2 regions of the Paenibacillus sp. FSL F4-0097 genome follow, and region 2 is predicted to be linked to the other one. Evidence: predicted binding sites of a transcription regulator. Region 2 holds the regulator's gene; the other holds the start of a gene.
What was found. Region 2 encodes CtsR, which represses protease genes until heat stress. Its sites were predicted from a motif close to ATGGTCAATAAAGGTCAAACA; they were not measured.
Positions count from the first base shown of each region.

Region 1: clpP (ATP-dependent Clp endopeptidase proteolytic subunit ClpP) is a predicted target of CtsR. The motif match lies at 1,433-1,453, and genes of this name have one in related genera.

Region 1 is NZ_CP151965.1:182,075-186,507, reverse strand. Features, by position in the region: gene MHH86_RS00900 (sugar-binding domain-containing protein) at 1-1,003, opposite strand, end outside; tRNA gene MHH86_RS00895 (tRNA-Arg) at 1,272-1,346, shown strand; gene clpP (ATP-dependent Clp endopeptidase proteolytic subunit ClpP) at 1,540-2,136, shown strand; gene MHH86_RS00885 (GDSL-type esterase/lipase family protein) at 2,226-2,864, opposite strand; gene MHH86_RS00880 (DUF4163 domain-containing protein) at 2,976-4,079, opposite strand; gene MHH86_RS00875 (SIMPL domain-containing protein) at 4,206-4,433, opposite strand, start outside.
Region 2 is NZ_CP151965.1:6,331,395-6,335,827, reverse strand. Features, by position in the region: rRNA gene rrf (5S ribosomal RNA) at 1-69, shown strand, start outside; gene MHH86_RS28580 (GNAT family N-acetyltransferase) at 491-1,663, shown strand; gene MHH86_RS28575 (CtsR family transcriptional regulator) at 1,958-2,419, shown strand; gene MHH86_RS28570 (UvrB/UvrC motif-containing protein) at 2,450-2,974, shown strand; gene MHH86_RS28565 (protein arginine kinase) at 3,003-4,067, shown strand; gene clpC (ATP-dependent protease ATP-binding subunit ClpC) at 4,103-4,433, shown strand, end outside.

The sequences.
Region 1 (4,433 bases), 800 kb from region 2:
CGGCAGCCTCGTCCGTGACGAGAATATTCTCCTGCCCGAAACGCAGCATGGCATGAATGGCTTTGGCCTTGGGTTTGCCTCCTGCAATACCGATGACTTTCTCTGTCCGAATAATATCTTCTAGACGTAGACCCATCGTAAGCATGGTATGGACAACCTGACCCTCTTCATTGAAATAATAGCCAAAAGATTCGGCCACTGCCCCTTCACCCTGGATTTCCGAGACTGTAGCCTCGTCCAGTTTGCGGCGGCGGGTCATTTCAATGGCATCCCCAATCCCATGTACAATAATACGCGAACTGCGGATGGTTTGTACAATCTCTCCAATATTAGAGTCAAGTGCCAGCGATTGGTATGCATCCCCACTAAGCAAATCAGGGACATGCAACAACCGGTAGTTGGCTCCAACCCGCTTTGCCATTGTTGAGGCAATCGTGTTGGCTTGAATCTCCATACTCTCTCCTAATCCTCCACGCGCCGGAACAAACCAAGCGTTCTTATAGGAAAGGGACAACGGCGGTGTCAGTTGATCAGCCATATCGGCAAGCGTCGATCCACCTGTGACGGCAACTGTATCATCTGCGCGAAGTATACTCAGCAGCGCTTTCGCACCCGCCCGGCCAAGCTCTCGTTTGGTGAACGGCGATGACTCACAATCACCCGGTACTACAATAACTTTATCCAGACCATACGTTGCTCGAATTTTCTCTTCCAGCTCATCCAGACCAAATAGGCTCTTAACAACCGGCTCTAGCAAATCAAGCAGTCTACGTCCAGCAGCGCTAATGCGCATGCCAACACTCTCGATCTCAATAAGCCCTTGCGATTTCAGAAGATCCGTCTCGGCACGCAGTACCCGCTCAGTCATATCTAGCGAAGCGGCTAGCGTTCTGCGCCCAATAATATCGGACAGCATGATCTGATGAAGAATCGTGTACCGTCTCTTAAGGGTTTCCATGAGATCAGGCAGAAGCTGCTTTTGGATATCTAATAAATTACGCATACTTTCACTCCTGCAACTTCGTCTTCCTCTATTCCCTTGTTCATGGTCTCAAAACGTCCCGGGTAAACTTTTTAAGTCCCACCCATATTCTAACCAAATATTGCTCGAAGCGCAAGTCTTCCGAGAGTAGAATTCTCAAGCACTTGTCTTCTTATACATTAATAAGGTCAGAAAAAGATATAGCGCCCGATGCCTGCCCCTAGAGCGCTTGTCCAGTATTAATATTACATTGCAATTGTGTAAAAATTGTATTATAATCATTTTTGTTGCGCCCGTGGTCCAATGGATATGACGTAGGCCTCCGAAGCCTGAGATCCAAGTTCGATTCTTGGCGGGCGCGCCATTAATTTCATTTTTGCACATAATTTAGTAGTGCCTATACTACTACTTAACCAAAGAGCCGCTTGTCGGCTCTTTTTTTTGAATATAAGTTTGACTTTCTTTGACTTTTTGTTTGAATTTGTTTATCATGTGGGTAATACGGCAAGAGTAAAAATGAATACATTTGAAGAACCAATATCAAGGAGGTTTTCCACGTGAGTTATATTCCTATGGTAGTAGAACAGAGCAACCGCGGCGAGCGCGCTTATGACATCTATTCCCGCCTGCTGAAGGACCGCATCATTTTCCTTGGAACGGAGGTTAATGACGTGGTAGCCAATTCTATCATCGCACAAATGCTGTTCTTGGCTGCCGAAGATCCTGACAAGGACATTCACCTTTACGTGAATAGCCCAGGCGGTTCCATTACTGCAGGTATGGCTATTTTTGATACAATGCAGTACATTAAACCAGACGTTTCCACCATCTGTGTGGGTATGGCAGCTTCCATGGGAGCTTTCCTGCTAAACGCTGGCGCCAAAGGCAAACGCTTCGCACTGCCTAACAGCGAGATCATGATCCACCAGCCTCTGGGTGGTGCTCAAGGTCAAGCAACGGACATTGAAATCCGTGCCCGCCGCATCCTCAAATTGCGCGATAAGCTGAACCGTATTCTAGCAGAACGTACGGGTCAACCTCTAGAACGTATTGAGAAGGATACAGATCGCGACTACTTCATGACTGCTGCAGACGCGGCTGAATACGGTATCGTAGATAAAGTAATCGAGAAGACATTGCCTAGCGGTGTGTAAGCTATAAAGTAAAAATATAAAGAGGCTGTGCCCTAACCATAACGGATAGGGCACAGCCTCTTTATATTTTATAGAAGACCTAAATCCAATCAATTCAGCCCTCCATAACCTAGTGCATCCAGCTTCTCGGCAATTACGCGATAACCCCGGCCATTCGGATGCAAATGATCAATGGATAACAGCCCTCTCTCATTTCCTGCGAACTCACTGTAAATCGAAGCAAATCCACATACTAGGCTGCTGTACTGTGCTGCGTATTGATTAAACTGTCTGACCCATTCTGTCGCACCAACCACCTGAGGATAGGGATTATATAATCCCACAATTCTAATGATAAAAGGTCTACGCGTCCTCGCCTTCAATTGTATAAGGATATTCATAATTGCAGAGAAATTTTGTTTGCATTCCTGAAGCGATCTGCGCAGTTGTGCGGATAAGTCCCCTTGCTGTCTTGCTGCTGATTTGGCCGCGTGAATCAAATCATTACCACCGATAGACACAGTGATGATATCGGCTTCTCGAACGGCCTCACGCATCATGGAATTTCCGCGCAGCCGCTGCTCCAGCTCTGAAGTAGTCATTCCGTTCACGCCTAAATTCGTAGAGGCTACAGTAGTCCGCAGTCTCCCTTCTGCCATTCTACGGTACACCGGAACAAAACCGTTACCTGGCAGAGCACCAAATCCAGTCGTCAAGGAATCGCCAATTGCAGTATATTGGTAGCCCATAGCTCTCCCCCGTTCATAAACTAGTTACTCCCTTTAGCATATGAACTAGAGACAACTCCGGTAAGGGGGAGATGCCTTGTGCTGACATTAGCGGAGACGAGGTATCTCCATTTATTTCATGCCAGCAAACGGGCTACTGCCATCCGACAAAAGCTCTTTGAAACTAAAGGTATACTCAGGGAAGCCTGCAGCATACGCTGTGTACTCATATAATTGGAAGAACAGAACAACCTTGTCATCCTTCAGATAGAAATATTTCTCCGTATTCAATCCGTTGAATCCTCCCAAATAACTATCCTCTGCCTTCAGCAGCTTGCTCAACTTAGCATTCAGCTGTTTTTTGTAGTTTGGATTAGCTCCAAACAGGTCGCCCAACAATAGACGTTTACCATCTTTAAGCGAGAAGGTGAATGCCTCACGGTTAGTCATTCCATGAGCGCCGCCCGTATCACTATACTGATGCATCACTATGCTGATCACACCATTCTGATTGTAGGTCACTACATAACCTGAATCATAGGTGTATTTGGGCTCTGCTCCATCTCGATCGGAGATATCCTGTTCTGCACCCGCCGCGAATTTCATAACACTTTCCTTCAAAGTATTATTAATAGCTTGTTGCGCACTGGAATTGCCCAATCCACTGATCTTCGGATAATCAAGCTGAATAAAAGCTTCTGTCCGATCTTTAGCATAAGTTTCCGTGGTTACCGTCAGCGCGTTCTGCGGTCTGTTCACCACATTCAGCTTACTGGCGGCCCGACTCCAATCTACCTTATAACCCATATAATCATTTAACAAACCTGATGGAACGTAGAGGCGATTATTAATTAACTTCCCTTCATACTCTCGAATGAAATAGTTATTCACCCACACAGAAGTACCGTAACTGGATAACATCAACTTCGCCTTGGCCGATCCTTTTCCAATCATGTATGCATTTTCCTTCTTATCATACGCAAGCGGTAATCCCAACACATCTCGCATAAAAGTTATGGGAATCCAGGCCTGTCCTTCCTTCAAAATACCTTCCTGTAACGAATTTATCCCGTTTGCCTTTAAAACGATACGCGAATCAATAGCTTTATTCTCCGTTTTACTAGCTGCTGCATAACCCGTTTCGCTGGGCAGCAGACCTCCACCAAACAATAAACCTGCCGACATCAGACCTATGCCCCATTTGCGTACTGATTCTTTTGAAATAATATTCATCATCTTATTTTTCCTCTCCTTTCCAATTTATTAAACAGAATCGTAGAGAACTTACACAAAAAAAGAGGCGCCCCCCACTATTACTAGTGGAAGATCACCTCTCCTCTCTGCATTCACCTTGTTCTGATACTATTTCAATTCATACATTACGCTTAGCTGAGTTGTAACTTTAACTACACCAGGTTGCACGGATGTACTTGCACCAGCATCTGCTGCAGCCATATTCATTTTTAGATTCTGTTCAAAATAAACCGGAGTGATATCGCCATCATTTTGGCTGACCGTGATCACTTGACCCAAGCTGCGTTTAGCTGCCTTAGCAATAGCCCCTGCTTTAACATCTGCATTCGCCATCGC
Region 2 (4,433 bases):
ACCGTTAAGCCCTCCAGCGCCGATGGTACTTGGACCGAAGGGTCCTGGGAGAGTAGGACGTTGCCAAGCACAAATAGACCACTGTTGATAACTCGACAGTGGCTTTTTTGCGTCTATTATAGATTGTGGAAAACTTGTGGATAATTCATTGGAATTTGCAGAAAACTTACGCACATGTGGATAGATGATTAAAAGGCAAAAAATCACCGAATGGTGTGGATTAAGTACATATTTATGTAGATCTGTCAACAGAAAACCTAAGTAATACACGGGTTGCTGTGGATATAGTCAGATTTATGTGGATAGAGGGATTGATAAGTGGATAATTATTTTAACTTGAATAGGACAAGATTACAAGACTATTTTTGAAACTGCTTAAAGCTGTGGATAACTAAAAAAAGTTCGAAAAATATCCTTATAATTCGCACACAATACACTCTCTTGTTATACTAACCATAAAAGTAAATTCATAAATGGTGAGGTGAGTTTTGTGGATATCAGACAGTTGCACTCAGAAGAGTTTGATCTAAGCATGGATTTATCTGAATATGCTTTTCAATACAAGCTGCCCAGTGAGAAAAGGGCTAATGCTAAGGAAAGATTTAAAGCAGAACGCGTATGGGGTGCTTTTGAAGAAGGTACTTTGGAAGCCAAACTTACTCTTCTTCCATTCCAAGTGTACATACAAGGTAGATTAGTACCTATGGGAGGGCTCGCTGGGGTAGCGACATGGCCAGAGAATCGCAGACAGGGACATGTGGCAAAGCTCCTAGCGCATACGCTGCAAACGATGAATGAGGCGGGGCAGACATTATCTTTTCTGCATCCGTTCTTGATCCCTTTTTATCGCAAATTTGGTTGGGAAGTTTATTGTGAATATAAGAAATACTCCATTCCTGTTGCCAAGTTTCCCAAGAAGGTTGAAGTTGAGGGCAAGGTAAGACGCGGTGTTAAAGATATCGGAGTATTGGACAACTTATACAATCGTTTTGCAGTTAGATATAACGGAACACTTAAGCGTGATTTGGACTGGTGGGAGAACTCTGTTCTGGATGATGAAGGTCAGACTGCGGTATTTTATTCACAGCTTGGGGAACCTGAAGGATACGTATTATATAAGATAGAAAATAGAGAACTGGTCATTGATGAATTTGTGTTTTTGAACGAACAGGCCCGGCAGGGGCTGTGGACATTTCTTGCGAATCACGATTCAATGGTGACCGGTGCATCGCTAAAACTGGTGCCATCCGATGATATGTTACCCTTTTTGCTGCCTGATCCGCGTATAGAGCAGGAGAACTATCCTTATTTTATGGCGCGTATTGTGAATGCTAAAGTATTTGTGGAGAGTTATTCTTTTAAGCGTCACAGCAGTCAGAAGAAACAGGTTATTTATATTGAAGATAAATATGCACCATGGAATGACGGGTTGTGGGAATGGACGGTCTCCGAAGAGGGAGCAGCAGCTTTCTTGCGTATAGAGGGTGAACGGGATGCAGCTGACTTAAGCTGTGATATTGGCACGCTGACGATTCTAATGTTTGGATATAAACGCCCTGCAGAGCTGGCTCGTTATGGACTTGTGACTGGTAGTCCGACGGCTCTGGAATGGCTCGAAGAAATCATTCCGCAAGCTGAAACCGCACTTTTTGATCATTTTTAGAAAATAATTAGGCTCTCCCCTTCGAAAGATGCTGGGAGAGTTCTTTATTTCCGAATACATTCGCTGAAAAAAGTGAAAAATAAGAGAATCCTCTTGGAATTAGCACAGAATATGTTATAATATTAAAAAGTCAAAGAAAGTCAAAGTCAACGCACCTGATGGCATACAGTGCGATCCTCTGAATTCGTGAAGTTTTCTTCAGACTTATATGAATGAAGTTCACTAATGAATGTCATTAAGGATGCGGGCCGCAAGCGATATTATGAAGCTTTAAAGAGCACTGGAGGATGAGTGATGCGCAATATCTCTGATATTATTGAACAATATCTGAAGAATATTTTGCATGAAAGTCCCGAAGGTACGGTGGAAATCCAGCGAAATGACCTGGCGGACCAGTTCTCATGCGTACCGTCACAGATCAATTATGTTATTAGTACACGCTTTACACTGGAAAAAGGCTATGTGGTGGAAAGTAAGCGTGGTGGCGGGGGATATATTCGTATTCAACGTTTTGAATTGCCGCCCAACGTGGCACTGCATGCCCATTTAAACCATACTATAGGTGGCGGGATAGATCAGAACGCTGCCGAAGGGTTGATTTATCAACTGGAGGAAGCTGGTTTTCTAAGCAAGCGTGAGGCGTGTCTTATGCGCGCTGCTGTTTCTCGGGATTGCCTAACGGTTAAGATTCCATATCGGGATGAGATTCGGGCCAAGATTATGAAGGCGATGTTAATCTCTTTGTTAGGCAAATAATTGTCAATCATAAGGGAGGGGCTTTCGCTTATGCAATGTCAGGAATGTGGCGTCAAGCCAGCAACACTCCATTTCACCAAGATCGTGAATGGAGAGAAGACAGAATTTCATATCTGCGAGAGCTGTGCGCGGGAGAAGGGTGAACTGATCCCGGGAACTGCTGGAGGATTCTCCATTCACAGCTTGCTGTCCGGTCTGCTTGATCTTGAAGGGGCCGGTAAGGAAAAGACGGCTGCTACGAAGACTACGCAGAGTCTGCAATGTGAGAATTGTGGGATGACGTACTCGCAGTTTAGCAAATTGGGTCGTTTTGGCTGCAGCTCCTGTTATAAATATTTTAACAGTGCACTGGACCCGCTCTTTAAACGGGTGCATGGCAGCACTTCGCATGTAGGCAAGATTCCCAAACGTGCTGGAGCACAGATTGTGTTCAAACGGCAAATTGATGAATTGAAGCTGGAATTACAGCAAAGTATCGCACAGGAGGAATTCGAAACTGCGGCAGAGCTGCGGGATCAAATTCGCCAACTTGAAAAAGAAATGGCACAAGAGTAAAGTCTTTGATATATAGGGGGGATATGACATGTCAAGTCTCCGATTTACTGAACAAGCGCTTAGTGATTGGATGCGCTCGGGAGGCAGTCACTCCGAGATTGTAATTAGCAGCCGTATGCGTATTGCACGTAACTTAGAGCATCTTCCATTCCCTATGCTTGCTTCCTTAGAGCAATCGGAAGAAGTATTAGAGCTGCTGGCCCCTGTGTTTCATGGGGAAACTGCTGCCGAATTCGGATCTTTTCAACTGATAAAGCTTGCTGAAGTGAATGAACTGGACAAAAAGGTATTGGTCGAGAAACATCTCATCAGTCCTAATCTGGCTAATGATTCACGTGGTGCAGCTGTGATATTAAATGAAGATGAGTCGGTCAGCATCATGATTAACGAAGAAGACCATCTGCGGATCCAATGTCTGTTCCCGGGTCTTCAGGTAAGAGAAGCATGGGAACGTGCGACAGCCATCGATGATATCTTCGAATCGGCTGTTAATTACGCTTTTGATGATAAAAGAGGATACTTGACCAGTTGTCCCACCAATGTGGGTACAGGGCTGCGTGCCTCAGTAATGCTGCATTTGCCAGCACTAGTAATGACCCAACAGATCAATCGCATATTGTCAGCAGTGAATCAAGTGGGATTGACTGTAAGAGGAATTTATGGTGAGGGCAGCGAAGCAGTAGGGAACATCTTTCAAATTTCCAATCAGATTACTCTCGGTCAAACGGAAAGTGAAATCATCGAGAACCTTCACAGTGTAGTCACCCAGATTATAGAGCATGAACGAAATGCCCGTGAAAGGCTGCTGGTAGATTCCGCTTTAAGAATTACAGACCGAGTGAAAAGATCTTATGGGATTTTGTGTTATGCCGCTCTAATGGAGCTTAAAGAATCCGCACAACGGCTATCTGATGTGAGACTTGGGGTCGACCTTGGCATACTGGAAGGCCCTTCGATTTCCGTGCTTAATGAGCTTAACGTTAAGACACAGCCAGGATTTCTGCAAAAAATGTTCGGTGATGAGATGAACGCCACTGAACGGGATATGTATCGGGCGAAACTGCTCCGAGAAACACTGGGAACACAACATTAATATAGATATTTATTATTCATGGAGGTGCAGGAGATATGATGTTTGGAAGATTTACGGAACGCGCACAAAAAGTGCTAGCGCTAGCGCAGGAAGAAGCTGTTCGTTTAGGACACAACAATATTGGCACAGAACATATTTTGCTAGGACTTATTCGTGAAGGAGACGGCATTGCTGCTAAAGCATTAATCGCTTTGGGTCTGGGTCTTGAGAAAATCCAGGACGAAGTGGAGACACTGATTGGCAGAGGCCAAGAACAACCTACGAACATTGCTTATACTCCTCGCGCCAAAAAAGTAATCGAGTTGTCGATGGACGAAGCCCGCAAGCTGGGACATACGTATGTCGGCACTGAGCATATTCTGCTAG